2 regions of the Kitasatospora sp. NRRL B-11411 genome follow, and region 1 is predicted to be linked to the other one. Evidence: riboswitches for the same ligand, from Rfam matches in the RefSeq annotation. Region 1 holds a riboswitch; the other holds the start of a gene.
The links. A riboswitch is a leader RNA that binds a small molecule or an ion and turns the genes downstream of it on or off. The one in region 1 is predicted to bind S-adenosylmethionine.
Positions count from the first base shown of each region.

Region 2: another riboswitch for S-adenosylmethionine. It lies ahead of thrC (threonine synthase); the one in region 1 lies ahead of IH44_RS0119910 (aminotransferase class V-fold PLP-dependent enzyme).

Region 1 is NZ_JOGH01000041.1:48,231-52,392, reverse strand. Features, by position in the region: gene IH44_RS0119920 (rhomboid family intramembrane serine protease) at 1-41, shown strand, start outside; gene IH44_RS0119915 (Lrp/AsnC ligand binding domain-containing protein) at 38-319, shown strand; gene IH44_RS0119910 (aminotransferase class V-fold PLP-dependent enzyme) at 324-1,688, opposite strand; SAM riboswitch class IV at 1,737-1,854, opposite strand; gene trpD (anthranilate phosphoribosyltransferase) at 2,049-3,122, opposite strand; gene IH44_RS0119900 (hypothetical protein) at 3,254-3,679, opposite strand; gene IH44_RS0119895 (heme-copper oxidase subunit III) at 3,985-4,162, shown strand, end outside.
Region 2 is NZ_JOGH01000006.1:80,430-84,591, reverse strand. Features, by position in the region: gene IH44_RS0104790 (trehalose-6-phosphate synthase) at 1-1,134, opposite strand, end outside; gene IH44_RS0104785 (glucosyl-3-phosphoglycerate synthase) at 1,206-2,204, opposite strand; SAM riboswitch class I at 2,343-2,470, shown strand; gene thrC (threonine synthase) at 2,488-3,768, shown strand; gene IH44_RS0104775 (MoaD/ThiS family protein) at 3,806-4,084, shown strand.

The DNA of each region.
Region 1 (4,162 bases):
ATACCCTGAGCGGACCTTCTCGAACGGGAGTTGCCCAGTGATCACCGCGATCGTCCTCATCAACACCGACGTCGACCGGATCCCCGAGATCGCCGAGGCGATCGCCGCCATCGAGGGCGTCAGCGAGGTCTACTCCGTCACCGGCACCTACGACCTGGTCGCCATGGTCCGGGTCCGCAACCACGAGGACCTGGCCGAGGTGATCCCCGGCCGCCTCAACAAGGTCCCGGGCGTGACGAACACCGAGACCCACATCGCCTTCCGCACCTACTCCCAGCACGACCTGGAGGCCGCGTTCTCGCTCGGCCTGGACGGCTGAGCGCTCAGCGCTGCTGCTGGGTGTCTACGACGCAGCGGCCGCCCTCGTTGCGGTAGCTCCACTTCGCGCCGTCGCTGACCAGCTCGCGGACGGCGGTCAGGAACCGGTCGACGTGCTCGACCGGGGTCCCGGCGCCGAAGCTGACCCGGATCGCGTTCAGGCTGCGCTCGCCGGGCAGCGACGGCTCCGGCGCCCCGCACTCGCTGGGGGCCGCCTCCTCGCCGCCCAGCAGGGTGCGCACCAGCGGGTGCGCGCAGAACAGCCCGTCCCGGACGCCGATGCCGTACTCGGCGGACAGCGCGGCCGAGAAGTGCGAGCTGTTCCAGCCGCGCACCACGAAGGACACCACGCCGACCCGGTCCGAGCCCTCGCCGAACAGGTTGAGCACCCGCACCTCGGGGATCGCCGCCAGGCCCTCGGTCAGCTTCGCCACCAGCGCCCGCTCCCGGGCCTCCAGCGCCTCGAAGCCCGCCTCGTCCAGCGCCCGGCAGGCCGAGGCGATCGCGTACGCGCCGATCACGTTCGGCGAACCGGCCTCGTGCCGGGCCGGGCCGGTGTGCCACTCGACCGCCACCGAGCCGTCCAGCTCCCGGGCCACCGTCCGGCTCGCCCCGCCGCCGGCCAGGTACGGCTCGGCCGCGTCCAGCCAGTCCGAGCGGCCCGCCAGCACGCCGGCGCCGAACGGCGCGTACAGCTTGTGCCCGGAGAACGCCACCCAGTCGACGTCCAACTCCCGCACCGAGACCCGGTGGTGGGGCGCCAGCTGGGCCGCGTCCAGCACCACCCGGGCGCCGTAGCGGTGCGCGACCGCGGTCAGCTCCTTGACCGGCCACAGCTCGCCGGTCACGTTGGACGCGCCGGTCACGCAGAACAGCTTCGGGCCCTCGGCCGCGCCCAGCAGCGCCTCCTCCAGCGCCGCCACCGCCTCGGCGTGCGAACGCGGCGCCCGCAGGTAGCGCACCGCCAGGCCCTCGCGCCGCCACGGCAGCAGCGAGGCGTGGTGCTCGGTCTCGAACGCGAACACCTCGGTCCCGGCCGGGACCGCCCCCGCCAGCAGGTTCAGCGAGTCGGTGGTCGCCCGGGTGAACACCACCTGGTCCCCGTCGCGCAGGTCCAGGAACTCGGCGACGGTCCGCCGGCTCTGCTCGAACAGGTCGGTGGACAGCTGCGACAGGTACCCGGCCCCGCGGTGCACCGACCCGTAGTACGGCGCGTACGCCGCCACGTCGTCCCACACCCGCTGCAGGGCCGGCGCGCTCGCCGCGTAGTCCAGCGCCGCGTACCCGACCTTCTCCCCGGAGGCCAGCGGGACCTCGACGTCCCCGCCCAGCACCGCCAGCGGCTCGCAGATCTCGGTGACAACAGACATGGGTGCACTCCTCCACGGGGTCAGGACCCCGGAAGTGCACCCACCGGAAGTCCGCGCTTGCCACGCGGACTGATCGCCACGCGGCCCGGTCCTCACCCAGGGCACCCCGCCACGGACGGAGGGTTGCCGGACAGCAAGCTGGGGCTTGTCGCTGCCACTCATGACCTGCGGAAGACAGTACACGAGACCGCCCCGGTCTCAACACCTGTCCGCATCCCGATACGGAACCGGGCCCCGCCGGGGCCCGGAGAACGGCCGACCGACCCTGTCCGTCCCAGCCGAAAGCCCTTGCCGCCGGGGGCAGTTGGCGCCAGGGGCAGCTGGCGCCGGAAACCCGGAACGGCCGCCCCCGGCCCGCCGTCAGGCCCGGGTCGCCTCCGCCCAGCGCTTCAGCAGCTCCCCCGCCGTCCCGGAGTCGATCGCCGCCGCCGTCCGCTCCATCGCCGCCGCGATCTGTTCGACCAGCGGCGCGTCCCCGAGCTCCAGCGCGACCAGCGCGGCCGCGCTGTTGAGCAGGACGGCGTCCCGCACCGGCCCGCGCTCGCCGTTCAGCACCCGGCGCGCGACGTCCGCGTTGTACTCGGCGTCGGCGCCGCGCAGCGCCTCGATCCCGACCAGGTCGATCCCGACCTCGCGCGGGTCGAACTCGAGCTCCGTCACCTCGCCGCCGCGGATCACCCAGACGTGCGAGGTGGTGGTGACGGTCAGCTCGTCGAGCCCGTCGTCGCCCCGGAAGACCAGGCCCTGCGCGCCGCGCCGGGCCAGCACGCCGGCGATCAGCCCGGCCAGCCGGGTGTCGAAGCAGCCGACGGCGTGCGAGGTGACCTTCGCCGGGTTGGTGAGCGGGCCGAGGATGTTGAAGACCGTCGGGACGGCCAACTCGGCGCGCGCCTGGGCGGTGTGGCGCATCGAGGGGTGGAACTTGGCGGCGAAGCAGAAGGTCAGGCCGACCTCCTCGGCCACCGCCGCGACCCGGTCGGCGGACAGCTCCAGGTTGACGCCGAGCCGGCCGAGCACGTCCGAGGAGCCGGTGGCCGAGGAGGAGGCCCGGTTGCCGTGCTTGATCACCTTCGCCCCGGCCGCGGCCGCGACCACCGCGGACATGGTGGAGATGTTGACGGTCTTGGCCCGGTCGCCGCCGGTGCCGACGATGTCGACCGCGGGCCCGGGGATCTCCAGCGGCAGGGCGTGCGCGTACATCGCCTCGACCAGGCCGGCGATCTCCTCGACCGTCTCGCCCTTGCCGCGCATGGCGATCAGGAAGCCGGCCACCTGCACGGGGCTGGCCTCGCCGCTCATGATCCGGTCCATCGCCCAGGCGGTGTCGGCCTGGCTGAGGTCGTTGCCCCCCAGCAGCGAGCTGAGCAGGCCGGGCCAGGTGCGGACCACCTGCGCGGGGTCGCTACCGCCGTTCGCAGAGTGCGCGTTCACCATGGCTGACTCCAGCTCTCGTCATCGTCCCGGAGGGATCCCAGAGGAATGACGTCAGCCTATCGAGGGAGCGGGGACGGCCGCCCGGGGTTGCCGTCCCCTTCTCTCCAGTTGAGACGCGCCGGTGGAACGGGTCAGCGCCCGGCGGGCGCCCGCCGGGCCAGCCGGGCCCGCAGCAGCGCGGTCGCGGCGTCGGCGAGGGCGACCGGGTCGACGGGGTGCGAGATCGCGGCGTCGGCCCGGCTCCAGGCGGCGAGCCAGGAGTCCTGCGGCCGGCCGATCACCACCAGCACCGGCGGGCAGCCGTAGATCTCGTCCTTCAACTGCCGGGTCAGGCCCAGCCCGCCGACCGGGGCGGCCTCGCCGTCCAGCACGCACAGGTCGATGCCGCCCTTCTCCAGGGCGCGCAGCACCGCGGGGGCGGTGGCGCACTCCAGGTACTCGAGGGCGGGCACGTCCGCGGCGGGCCGCCTGCCGAGGGCGAGGGTCACCTGCTCACGGGTGTTGCGGTCGTCGCTGTAGACGAGAACGGTGAGCGTCTCGTCGGAGTGCTGCGCCATGGCCCCTGCTTCCTGGTGCTCGTCCTCTTATATGTGTGCCCACGCCGGGCGGCCCCGACCGAACGGCCCAGTGTGACCCGGACCACGTCCTGGGACGGATGCTACTCCCGCGCGCCCGTCCTGCGGAGACCCCGACGCGATCTCGCTCAAGCCGCCGCGCCCCGGACTCACCCCGCCGGCCCAGTAGGCTCACCCGGTCCGAACAACCGTCAGAAAACGGGCGGTGCGCGAGGCGGGCATACCTCACGCACCGGACACTCCGAGGGACACCCCCCGGCGTGAAGACGGAATAAGGGACCGACATAATGTCCGTCGTGGCGACAGCAACAGCAACAGAAACCGGACACGCGCACGGAGCGGTCAACAGGCCGAACCTGGTCAGCGTCGGAACCATTGTCTGGCTGAGCTCGGAGCTGATGTTCTTCGCGGCCCTGTTCGCGATGTACTTCACCCTCCGCTCGGTCAAGGGCGCCGAGTTCTGGC
Region 2 (4,162 bases), on a different contig from region 1:
GTCGTTGACGTGCAGGATGAGCGGCTGCCAGTCGGCGGTGCCGAACTCGGTGTTGATCTCCTCGGCGAGGCGCTGCACCTCGGCGGTGTAGTCGCGGTACTCGGCGAGGTCGGTGCGGGAGGGGTAGGCGAAGGCGATGTGGACGACGTTGCCGAGCCACTCGGGGCGGGTGCGCAGCAGGTGCCGGTAGGCGAGCAGGCCGCGGACGATGTTCTTGCTGAGTTCGGTGCGGTCGACCCGGACGATGGTGCGGCGCTCGCCCACGGCCTCGCGCAGGGTGGCGAGGCGTTCGTCGACGTCGGGCCGGTGGGCGCGTTCGCGCAGGAACTCGGCGTCGGCGCCGAGGCCGTGCACGCCGAGCCGGGTGGTGCGGCCGCCGTGGGTGACGGTCAGTTCGGAGCGGTCGACCTGCGCGCCGAGGACGGCCTCGCAGCAGTCGGCGAAGGCGAGGGCCCAGCGGCGGGTGAGGAAGGCGGCGCGGTCGGCGCCGAGGATGCCTTCGAGGACGGCGGCGGCGACGTCGTCGGGCAGCAGCCGGTAGTAGTCCGGCGGGGCCCAGGGGGTGTGCGAGAAGTGGCCGATCCGCAGGTCGGGGCGGAGTTCGCGGAGCAGGGCGGGGGCCAGCGAGAGGTGGTAGTCCTGCACCAGGACGGCGGCGCCGGGGGCGGCCTCGGCGGCGAGGGCTTCGGCGAAGGCGGCGTTGTACGCCCGGTAGGCGGCCCACTCGGTGCGGAAGTCGGCGCCGAAGGCGGGCTGCACGGGCGTCTGGTAGAGCAGGTGGTGGACGAACCAGAGGGTGGAGTTGGCGACGCCGTTGTAGGCGCGGGCGAAGGTCTCCGGATCGATGTCCAGCATCCGGACGGCCTGTCCGCCGACGTCGTGGCCGGCCAGGTCGAGGCGGCCGTCGGGGGCCTGCCGGGCGGCGGTGCGGTCGGCGTCGGAGAGGGCGGCGCAGACCCAGACCGCGTTCGGGTCGTCGATCGCGGAGAGCCCGGACACCAGGCCGCCGCCGCCTCTGCGGAGGGTCAGTGAGCCGTCGTCCTCCGTGCGGAAGGACACCGGGCCGCGGTTGGAGGCCACCAGGATCGGGGCGGCTCCGGACTGCTGGGGGCGTTCGGACGCGTGATCGGCCATACAGCCAACCTTGCCGTGCGATCACCGGACCAAACCACTCGGCGCGGTGCGTGCCGGGTGAACTCCCGGGGTCAGCGGTCGCGGTACTCGGGGACGGCGGCCATCGGGGGGCGTTCGGTGGCCGGGACGGGGTGCGTGCGGGGGGTGAAGCCCGTGGCGGTGCGGGTGTACTGGGTGAGCAGCGGCCGGACCAGGTCGGGGTCGGCCTTGAGGCGGTGGGTGCGGTCCAGGCGTTCCAGGGCGGTGCGGTAGATGGTGGCGGCCATCCGGCCCAGCGCCTGGCCGTCCTGGTGCCGGTGGTGCCGGACGCCGACGTCGACCTGGGCCAGCGCGTCCAGCCCGGCCAGCTCCAACGCGTCGACCAGCAGGCCGAGTTCGACGCCGTAGCCGGTCGGGAAGGGCAGCCGCTCCAGCAGGCTGCGGCGGGCCGCGTACTCGCCGCCGAGGGGCTGGACGAAGCCGGCCAGCTGCGGCCAGTGCAGGCTGAGCAGCGGGCGGGCGACCAGTTCGGTGACCCGGCCGCCGCCAGCCGGGACGACGGCGCCGTCGGCTTCGAAGGGCCGGTCGTACATGGCCTTGACCAGCTGCAGGGCCGGGTCGGTGAGCAGCGGGCCGATGATGCCGGAGACGAAGGCCGGGTCGAACTCGCGCAGGTCGGCGTCGACGAAGCAGACGATCGCGCCGCTGGTGGCGAGCAGCGAGCGCCACAGCACCTCGCCCTTGCCGGGTTCGGCGGGCAGCCGGGGCAGGATCGCGTCGCGGTGCACCACCCGGGCGCCGGCGGCGGCCGCGGCGGCGGCGGTGCCGTCCTGCGAGCCGGAGTCGACCACCACCAGTTCGTCGACCAGCGGGACGCGCTCGACCAGCTCGGTGCGGATCGCGGCGACGATCTCGCCGACGGTGGGCTCCTCGTCCAGCGCGGGCAGCACCACGCTGACGGTGCCGGCCGCCCCGGCGGCGCGTTTGGCGGCCAGCAGCAGGTCGAGCGGCCGGTCGGCGGCCGTCCACGATCGGCGGCGCAGCCAGTCGGCCACCTCCGGCAGGACCCCGGGCTCGGGCTGCTCCGGCAAGTCTCGCTCCCTGTGTCGGTTCGTCTCGGGTGTCGGACGCGGGGGTGGGTCCGCGCGGGCCTTCGGATACAGTCTTCGTATTGCGATCGTGCCTTCGCACCCGGGGGTCGCTCGCAGCGTACGACCACAACTTCACAGAGCTCATCCAGAGGGACTGAGGGAACGGCCCGTTGAAGTCCCGGCAACCCTCCCGCGCGGCCAGCAGGCCCGGCGGGACAGGTGCCAATTCCGTCCCGGACGCGACCGCGCTCCGGGGAAGATGAGGAGAAAGGGCCTCGCCACCATGGCTGTTGACACCGCCGCACCCACCGCCGTCGACCTCGGTCCCGCGACCGCGCTGTCCTGTCGGGAGTGCGGAACGCGCTTCCCGCTCGGCCCGAGCTTCGCCTGCCTGGAGTGCTTCGGCCCGCTGGAGATCGCCTACGACTACGCGGGCTACGACGCCGAGGAGCTGCGCAAGCGGATCGAGGCCGGCCCGGCGTCGATCTGGCGCTACGCCCCGCTGCTGCCCGTCCCGGCAGACGTGGCCGGCAAGCCGAACCTGAACCCGGGCTGGACCCCGCTGGTCAAGGCCGACAACCTGGGCCGCGAGCTGGGCTTCACCGCGCAGCTGCACATCAAGGACGACTCGGGCAATCCGACCCACTCCTTCAAGGACCGGGTGGTGGCCTGCGCGATCGAGGCCGCCCGGGCCTTCGACTTCACCACGCTGTCCTGCTCCTCCACCGGCAACCTGGCCGGCGCGGTGGGCGCCGCGGCCGCCCGGGCCGGCTTCAAGTCCTGCGTGTTCATCCCGCACGACCTGGAGCAGGGCAAGGTCGTGATGGCCGGCGTGTACGGCGGCGAGCTGGTCGGCATCGACGGCAACTACGACGACGTGAACCGCTTCTGCTCCGAGCTGATCGGCGACCCGGCCGGCGAGGGCTGGGGCTTCGTGAACGTCAACCTGCGCCCGTACTACGGCGAGGGCTCCAAGACCCTGGCGTTCGAGATCTGCGAGCAGCTCGGCTGGCGGCTGCCCGACCAGCTCGTCATCCCGATCGCCTCCGGCTCCCAGCTCACCAAGATCGACAAGGGCCTGCAGGAGCTGATCAAGCTCGGCCTGGTCGAGGACAAGCCGTACAAGATCTTCGGCGCCCAGGCCGAGGGCTGCTCCCCGGTCTCCGCCGCCTTCAAGGCCGGCCGCGACGTGATCAAGCCGGTCAAGCCGGACACCATCGCCAAGTCGCTGGCGATCGGCAACCCGGCCGACGGCCCGTACGTGCTGGACATCGCCCGCCGCACCGGCGGCGCGGTCGAGGACGTCACCGACGCCGAGGTGGTCGAGGCGATCAAGCTGCTCGCCCGCACCGAGGGGATCTTCGCCGAGACCGCGGGCGGCGTCACCGTGGGCGTGCTGAAGAAGCTGGTCGAGACCGGCCTGCTGGACCCGTCCAAGGAGACCGTCGCGATCAACACCGGCGACGGCCTCAAGACCCTCGACGCGGTCGCCGACGCCGGCATGACCGCCGTGATCCGCCCGACGCTGGAGTCCTTCCGCGCCGCCGGCCTCGCCACCGCCTGACACCCCCCCACGCCGCCCCACGCCCGAGGAGCACCGCATGAGCGCCACCGTCCGCATCCCGACCATCCTGCGCACCTACACCGGCGGCGCCGCCGAGGTGACCGCCGAGGGCGCGACCCTGTCCGCCGTCATCGCGGACCTGGAGGCGAACCACGCCGGCATCGCCGCCCGCCTGCTGGACGACACCGGCAAGCTGCGCCGCTTCGTCAACGTGTACGTGAACGACGACGACGTGCGCTTCGCCGAGGGCCTGGAGACCGAGATCAAGGACGGCGCCTCGGTGTCGATCATTCCGGCGGTGGCCGGCGGCTGCTGAACCGCCCGCATTCCCGCGGCCGCCGTTCGGTCCGGAATTCCTTTTTCCGGACCGGGCGGCGGCCCGTTGCGCGCCGGG